Regions from separate parts of the Marinomonas sp. S3726 genome, predicted to be linked through region 1. Evidence: predicted binding sites of a transcription regulator. Region 1 holds the regulator's gene; the other holds the start of a gene.

Region 1 (4,433 bases):
AAGGATTAAGGGTGTAAGGCGTAAATTATCTCAAGATTTAGGCTTTTTGGTGCCCAGTGTTCATATTAGGGATAACTTAGACCTTCTGCCTAATGCCTATAGAGTGACGCTCATGGGTGTTAGTTTAGCGGATGCCGAGGTTCATTCGGACAAAGAACTGGCAATCGACCCTGGACAAGTATTTGGAAAATTAGATGGAATACCTGATAAAGACCCTTCTTTTGGCCTAGATGCTGTATGGATTGATCCTAAAAAAAGAGATCAAGCACAAACTTATGGCTATACCGTTGTTGATGTAAGTACCGTTGTTGCAACACATATTAATCAGATTATGCATAAGCATGCTCATGAGTTGATTGGTCATGATGAAGTGCAGCAACTGCTAGAGTTATTAAAGCAGCATAATCCTAAGTTGGCAGAAGAATTGGTACCTAACACTGTACCTGTAAGTGTGTTGTTGAAAATACTGCAAAATCTTTTAGTTGAAGGTGTGCCTTTACGTGATATGAGAACAATTGCAGAAGCTATTATGGGAGTTGTTCCTAAGTCTCAAGACCCTATGGTGCTTACTGCTGCAGTGAGGACCTCTTTGTCACGTTTAATCGTACAAACTCTAGCTGAAGGGGTTGATGAAATTCCTGTATTAACCTTAGACCCTGAGCTAGAAAAAATGCTGATGCAAACGGTTCAGCAAAGTCAACAAGCGGGTGTTAAGAATGAGGAGGCTTTGATCTTAGAGCCTTCAATGGCTGAGCAGCTACAAACTTCATTAAGGCAGTCTTCTGAACAGCAAGAAAGTAACGGTAATACACCTATATTGATTGTATCTGCACCTATTAGGCCTATGTTGGCAAGATTTATGCGTTATGGTGGTATAAATATGGCTGTTTTGTCGTACCAAGAGGTGCCAGATCATAAGCGAATTACAGTCGTAGGCGTTATTGGTCAGTAAAATTGCTGTACTTGCCCTGATATCTTTCTATATTTATCAAATTCTTTCGGGTAAGCTATGGATTTGTAAGAGAAATTAACTTTAAAGGATAGGTCTTTAATGCAGATAAGGCGGTTTCGAGCAGCAGATATGCGCCAAGCGATTCGCAAAGTACGCGACGCTGTAGGCCCTGATGCCGTAATTCTGTCTAATCAACGCCTTGCAAGTGGAGAGATCGAAATAGTTGCCGCTCTAGATTATGACGGTAGCATGCCTTCAAATTACTCAAGTCAGCCTAAACCTGAGCCTCCTCCTGTTACTCCTAAAACAGCGCCTCAACAAAGCTATCAAGAGCGAATTGAACAAGCTAAGCAACCTGAAATTTCACAAGTAAATCATCAAGCTGATCTTGCTCAGAAAATGTCGTCTGTACCTGCTAATAAATATGTTTCCATGGCAGATGAAGATCCTGTTATCGAAGAGTCTTTATCTATTAAGCAGCCAGAGGAAAGTGCTCAATTAAAAGAGATGGAAGCTGAACTGCAAAAGGTAAAGGAGTTGCTTGAGCAGCAGCGTAAGTTGGGTGATACCAAGAAAAATGACCTTGACCCTGCACAAGCAAAAGTAAAAGAGAGATTGACCTCCCTCGGATTATCGTCAAGTATTGTCTCTGGTATTCTGGATGATGTCGAGTTACTGGGACGTGAAGACGATTGGAACCGAGTGCTATCTCATTTGGCTGAACATATACCAGTTAAGAAACAAGGTTCTGAAATGCATGGTTGTTATGCGTTTATGGGGCCAACAGGCGTTGGTAAAACAACAACAATTGGCAAGATTGCTGCGCAACATGTTTTAAAGCATGGCTCAGACAGTGTTGTTTTAGTGACAACTGATACATATAGAATTGCAGCGCATGAACAACTTCGTACATTTGGTCGCATATTGAATGTTCCTGTTGTTGTTGTTAATGAATATTCAGATTTGAATGAAGTACTTGATAAATATTCTAACTTTTCACTCGTTTTAGTTGATACTGCAGGTATGAATCCAAGGGATAGAAACCTAGAACGTCAATTGCTTATGATGAAAAGGGCTCATTCAGATTTAAAAAAATTGCTAGTATTACCCTGTACAAGTCAAAGACAAGTATTAAAAACTGTTGTTGATGTGTATGCTCAGGTGCAATTAGATGGTTGTGTGTTAAGTAAGCTAGATGAATCTGCTTCACTAGGTGAGGCGGTTAGTGTTGTTATTGAAGAGAGGTTGCCAGTCGTCTACATCGCAGATGGGCAGCGCATTCCAGATGATATTCAACCTGCAAGAGCACATAATATAATAAGCCGAGCAGTTTATACTGCGGAGCAATATAGTCATATATACAGCTCATTGAAATACGGTAGTTAGTAACTTTATGTTATTTCAACCAGTAAGTTATAGAACAATATAGTACAGTTATTTCAAGAGTATTGGTTTAACAAATATAAGGTTACGTTCATCTTTGATTATGCAGTCCAGAACAGGTCTAAATGCCTATAATCAAAAACCGGCACCATCAGTTAATCAAATTATTGATGAATACGGTTTCTTGGTTAAAAAAATTGCCTATCATCTGCTTGCGAGGTTACCAAGCAGTGTTGAGCTGGATGATTTAATTCAAGCGGGGATGATGGGATTGATTGAGGCGTTTAAACGCTTTGAGTCAACAAAAGGTGCTAGTTTTGAAACTTATGCCGGAATCCGTATTCGTGGCTCTATCATGGATGAGGTCCGTAAAAGTGACTGGGCTCCTAGGTCAGTACGTCGAAATGGGCGAGCAATAGCTAGTGCGATTAAAGAATTAGAAGCTAAGCTTGGTCGTGAAGCTAGTGATTTTGAAATATCTCAAGCAATGGATATTGGGCTAAATGAATATCATGAGATGTTGCAATCAAGTATGTCTACTCAGTTATTTAGTTTTGAAGAGTTGCTTGACTCGGAAGGGTTAAATATTGAGACAGATAATGAAGAGGATAGTGCGCCATACTCTTTTGTTGAAGACTTAGGTTTTCAAAAACAATTGGCGCAAGAAATAGATTCTTTACCAGAACGAGAAAAGTTAGTTCTATCCTTGTATTACAATGATGAACTTAACCTTAAAGAAATCGGTTCTGTGTTAGGTGTGAGTGAATCGCGAGTGAGTCAGATACATAGTCAAGCAGCTATGCGTCTTAAAGCTAGATTAAGTGATTGGCGAGATTAAATATGAGCTTTGATAGACTACCTTTGGGTTGTGGAGGTTGCATTGGATAAAAACATGAAGATCCTAATCGTTGATGATTTCTCAACAATGAGGCGTATCATCAAAAATTTACTAAGGGATTTGGGATTTACCAATACAGTTGAAGCTGATGATGGGACAACTGCATTACCTATATTGCAGACAGGAACCATAGATTTCTTGGTAACTGACTGGAATATGCCAGGTATGACTGGAATTGAGTTGCTTCGCTCTGTGAGGGCTGATGAAAAACTCAAAACGATTCCAGTTTTGATGGTTACTGCTGAGGCTAAGCGAGACCAAATTATTGCCGCTGCACAAGCAGGGGTTAATGGTTATGTTGTAAAACCATTTACTGCAGTGGCGTTAAAAGAAAAAATCGAGAAGATTTTTGAACGAATTGATGCCGGAAAATAGGGGCTGAGAATGTCTGATAATTCTAAGTTGCGGCTTGGTGAATTTGAGACTCAGGTGAAAGATGGTGCAGTAGATTTAATTAATCGTATTGAAACTGGCGACTTCGCTGGTGCGATTAAAATTATTCAAGATCTTAGTGAAGCGCGTCATAACAACTTCTATAACGAAGTTGGCTATCTGACTCGTAGCCTTCACGATGCTATCCGAGATTTCAAAGTTGATTCTGTTGATCAAATTGTTGATCAAGTTGATGGTGCATCAAAAATTACAGATGCGACTGACCGCTTGAACTATGTCATTGATATGACCAACAGCGCTGCAAACACTACTATGGATATGGTCGATAGTAGCGTTCCAGTTGCTAGCCAACTACAAGATCAAGCAAGAGACCTAAGAAAAGATTGGGGCCGACTTATTCAGCGTGATTTAACTCCAGCTGAATTCCGTGAGCTTTACAAACGAATTGATGTATTTCTGCAAACAGCAGATGAAAGTGCAACAACTCTGCATTCAAATCTGAATGCCATTCTTTTGGAACAAGGTTATCAAGATTTAACTGGACAAGTTATTACACGCGTAACAGAACTAATTCGTGATGTTGAAGAAAAACTTGTTCACCTTGTTGCTGTTGCTGGGCGTGTTGATAGCATTTCTGGTATGGAACATGAAGACGTAGAAAATGAAGTTGATGACACAAAAGGTCATGGTCCAGCCATCAATAGTGATAACAACCCTGAAGTATTGAATAGCCAAGACGAAGTTGATGACTTGCTATCCAGTCTTGGTTTCTAGAGGAGCTGAGGATGAGTTTCGAAGTTGATGAAG
Region 2 (4,433 bases), on a different contig from region 1:
GGAACTCTTCACTGACAATACCAGTCGAAATATTTTGTTTAGTTGGAGCAACTTCAGAAAGAATTTGTTCAACATCAATAATTTCGACCATTTCTTTTTCTACCTGACACACGGCTGTTAGGTAGTTATCGTTTGAAAGTCCTTTTGGTGGTGGCTGAATATCGCTCCAGTTCATATTAACAATACGCTCAACACCTTTAACCAAAAAGCCCTGAATTCTGCGATTATATTCAGTAATAATGACAAAGCATTGATCAATATTTTCAATTGGACTGTCTCCAGTCGCCAAGCCGAGATCAAGAATGGGAATAGTTCCACCTCGAATATGCGCTACACCACGAACAACAGGGCTACTGTGAGGCATGCTTGTTAACTTAGGGCACTGTAAAACTTCCTTAACTTTAAAAACATTGATTCCATACACTTGCTTTCCATTCAAGCGAAATAGCAATAACTCAAGGCGGTTCTCCCCAACTAATTGGGTACGCTGATTAACGCTTTCGAGAACTCCGGCCATAAATGCCTCCTACTTGTGATGACACGATTTGAGATTAAACTCTTAAATAGAATATATCGTCCAATGATAGAGTGAATTCTGTTATTTTACTAATCCCTTTAACGCCCACTTTTAATTTTTTATGGAAATAACTGCTCTATGAAGCAATACAAGTTAATTTCAATCATATTTGCGTTGTTGTGCAACAATGTTTTTGCAGCAACAACAGAAGAACAAATTAACTATTTTATTAAAAACATTGAACTACCTAGACTCGCTTCTAGTTACCCCAATGCAGAAATTATTATCAGCTTAGAAAATAGAGGTGGGTTAAATTACCTTCCGGCATGTGATCAGGCGATATCAGTCGAAAACCAAAGAGTAAACTCAAAGAAAAGAACAACTTACGCAATATCTTGCCAACAACCTGAGTGGAAATCTTTTATTCCCGTATCCCAAAAAATTCTTGTTGAAGCAATAAAAGCAATCGCTCCAATCAGAAGAAAACAAACAATTGACGCAAGCAATACTGTGTTAGATAAGGTTGATTTAACGCAAGTTAGAGGGCAAGTTTACTCGCCCTCTTCACCGCCTTACGGCCTCATTGCAAAACGTAACATAAATATAAATACCTTTATAACCAAAGAATTAACTGAACTTCCAATTATTGTTAAACGAGGTCAAAACGTACTCATTTCAGCTCAAAGCGGCTTAATTAACGTCAAAATGAATGGGGTTGCGGCCGAAGACGGTACACTCGGACAACAAATTAAAGTTAAAAATGTAAGTTCTGGTCGTTTTGTGTACGGTAAAGTTGTTTCTGAAGCCGAGATTCGAGTAAACTATTAGGAAATCAGTGAAGAGATTAAAATAACTTTGTATTTATTCATTAAATACCTAAAGTTATAGGTCAATATGCCGATTAAAATGTTAGGCAGGTAAAAAGTTTTAGGCAAAAACTTAGAGGCGAAACAAAATGGCATTTAATATCAATGGGTATGGCAATCAACCCAGCGTAACAAAGAACGATAGATTACAAAAATCTAACGACGAACAAGAGTCAAGTAAATCTGTTCAAGCAGAAAAAAGTGGCACACTTACTGACGACACAGTAAAGCTAAGTGGTGCAGCTCAATCGATGCAAAGCCATCAAAGCAAGATCAATAGCATGCCAGATATGGATATGGCTAAGGTCGAGCAAATTAAGCTTGCTATCTCATCTGGTCAATATAAAGTTGACTCAGAGAAATTGGCGAGCAATATGGTTGCTATGGACTCAATGTTTTAGGCCTAAGACACACTTATTGCCATGCTGCCTCTCATCCCTGTCCTTAAGCGAAATATAGAATTATTAAATATTCTTCTTGATCTTCTGACGCAAGAAAGAGCTGCTTTTGGCTCTTTAAATACTACTCGTATCCAAGAAATATCTGATGCTAAACAGTCTGCCATTGACGAATTAGACTCACTTGGAGAGAAGCAACACAAGATCCTCTGCAAATTTGGGGTTATCAACCCTAGAAAGCCTGAGCCAGGTGCATTTAAAAACTGGCTATCTCAACAGTCGCCCGATGATGAAACCCGACTACTAGTTGAAGAGTGTGAAGAGTTACTGGTTCAATGCAAAGGCAAAAATTTTGCTAACGAAAGAGTATTAAGTTCTGTTCGCCGCCGCAATCAAGCTATGCTAGAAATCCTTAAAGGCCAAAACAAGAAACACAGGGTTTACACTGCTACGGGAGATAGTCGACCTATCAGCAGTAAACACATTATCGGAAGTGCCTAATTAACTGTTTATAATCAATGACTAATAATTGAAATAAGCACAAAATTAAGGTATAAAATCGCACACATACTAAGTCCTCATAGGTAAACAGGATATACCTGCCGCCTCCTAAGCGGCTATTCCAGGTTCGAGTCCTGGTGAGGACACCATCCCCCTTTCGTTATTCCTAATTTAAATCTAATCCTTTCACTTTCTTTACAATCAACTGAACTTTTTATATACCAGAATGTCCTAACTGAAGTTATTTAATATCCCTGGACAAGCTAATGATAGAAATGCTCATTAACTGGACTCAAAACCCAGCTTTGCTCTTTATAGGCATCATTTTGATGTCATATCTTCTAGAAGATGCTGCGATTATTAGCGCTGCTCTTTTAGGGGTTGAAGGCAGCCTCTCATACACAGCAGGTCTAATATCTATTTTTATTGGTATCGCCAGTGGTGACTTAATTCTTTACTACTTAGGCAAATCAAGCCACAGAATTCAGTGGGCTAAAAAACGACTGGAATCAAAGACAGGTATCGAGATTAGTAAACGATTACAAAAGACTGCTTTTTGGTCAATCTTCATCATTCGTTTCATTCCAGGGTTAAGAAGTATTAGCTACTTAGCCTGTGGTGCATTAAAAGTCGACCTGAAAGTCTTTTTCCTTTCTGTCATGAGTGCCACTGCGCTATGGTGTATCTTTATCTACAGCGCCATCTTCTTCATTGGTGATGCCCTATGGCTAACTGATTCAGCTTGGCGTTGGGCGCTTGCCCCAGTTCTACTTTTAATTATTTATTTTGCTAATAGACAAGTTAGCCAGGCCATCACTAAGGAGCCTTCAGTTTGAAAACACACAGCATCCCATTACCAAAAGGTATTAATGAAGGTATGCCTCCTCTTGAGGTGAGCGATAACATCACCTCATTTTTTGAGTTTTGGCCTGCATGGGCCATGTACACCCCCGTGATTATCCAATGGCTATTATTAAGCGCGAGATACAGAAGCTTAAGTCTTCCACTGATTGCCAACCCAAGTATTCCTCTATCAGGCATGGTTGGTGAATCAAAGTCGGATATTTTAGATCTAGCATCGGACGCCTCTTCAAAGTCTATTTGCCAATTCACCACCTATCATAGAGGTGAGGCAGAGACGGCTGAAGCTGATGCGAATCAAGCTTTAGATAAATACTACCAAAAAGGCCTTTCCCTTCCTCTGGTTGCCAAACCAGACTTAGGGTGTCGTGGTGCTGGCGTAAGGCTAATTAACCAAGAAGTACAACTAGTGGATTATCTTAAGGCTTTTCCACTGGGAGCTAAGCTACTCTTACAAGAGAGATCACAATACCAAGCTGAAGCGGGTATTTTTTATATTCGTTACCCAGGTCAAAAACAAGGCAAGATTATTTCTATCACCTTGAAATATACGCCTTGGGTAATCGGTGATGGCGTAAGTACCTTAAAGCAATTAATCATGGCAGATAAAAGAGCAGGAAAGCTATCTCATATCTATCTAGATCGTCATGCAGACAAGCTAGAGACAGTATTAGCCAAAGATGAAGCCTTCCGCCTTGCTTTTGCAGGTAGCCATAGTCGCGGCAGTATTTTTCGCAACGGTAATGAATATATAACCGATGCTTTGACACAATCTTTAGATACTTTCTTTGATGGCGTTCCTGGCTATCACTTTGGACGCTTAGATCTCAAATTTAAAAATATTGATGATCTTATGGCTGGTAAAAACTACCAGATCTTAGAAATGAATGGTGCAAGTAGTGAAGCAACTCATATTTGGGACAGTCGAACAAGCCTTGCAGAAGCCTTCAAAACCTTATTAAAGCAATATCAAATTCTATTTAAAATTGGTTATTTACAACGAAAAGAAGGACATAAGCCTCCTTCTCTTTTACAGCTTTATAAGGCTTGGCAAGAAGAAAAACGTTGGGTTAAGGACTATCCTTCAACCGACTAACCAAATGAAAAGTAACATAAGCAAGATACTTAGCTGCACAATTAATTTGAGATACATGTATGGCAACTAGCAACGAAATGAATACTGAGATTGAAACAAGCCCATTTTTGCTACCTAGGTCGAAAACCTTAAAATGGTTCGCCCCAGCAATAGAAAGCATGACAGGCTTAAAAAGCTTACATAAACACTATTTG

Evidence for each region. The regulator FliA, encoded in region 1, starts transcription of late flagellar genes. The targets are predictions, from matches to a motif close to CTAAAGTTNNNNNNNNNNCNGCCGATA.
Region 2: flgM (flagellar biosynthesis anti-sigma factor FlgM) is a predicted target of FliA. The motif match lies at 1,394-1,420, and genes of this name have one in related genera.

The regions. Positions count from the first base shown of each region.
Region 1 is NZ_JXYC01000003.1:109,323-113,755, forward strand. It holds gene flhA (flagellar biosynthesis protein FlhA) at 1-952, shown strand, start outside; gene flhF (flagellar biosynthesis protein FlhF) at 1,052-2,338, shown strand; gene TW85_RS00785 (RNA polymerase sigma factor FliA) at 2,439-3,173, shown strand; gene cheY (chemotaxis response regulator CheY) at 3,216-3,608, shown strand; gene TW85_RS00795 (protein phosphatase CheZ) at 3,618-4,400, shown strand; gene TW85_RS00800 (chemotaxis protein CheA) at 4,412-4,433, shown strand, end outside.
Region 2 is NZ_JXYC01000009.1:105,866-110,298, forward strand. It holds gene TW85_RS08000 (chemotaxis protein CheV) at 1-517, opposite strand, end outside; gene flgA (flagellar basal body P-ring formation chaperone FlgA) at 656-1,345, shown strand; gene flgM (flagellar biosynthesis anti-sigma factor FlgM) at 1,473-1,784, shown strand; gene flgN (flagellar export chaperone FlgN) at 1,806-2,282, shown strand; tRNA gene TW85_RS08020 (tRNA-Arg) at 2,356-2,431, shown strand; gene TW85_RS08025 (VTT domain-containing protein) at 2,549-3,118, shown strand; gene TW85_RS08030 (D-alanine--D-alanine ligase) at 3,115-4,239, shown strand; gene TW85_RS08035 (GNAT family N-acyltransferase) at 4,299-4,433, shown strand, end outside.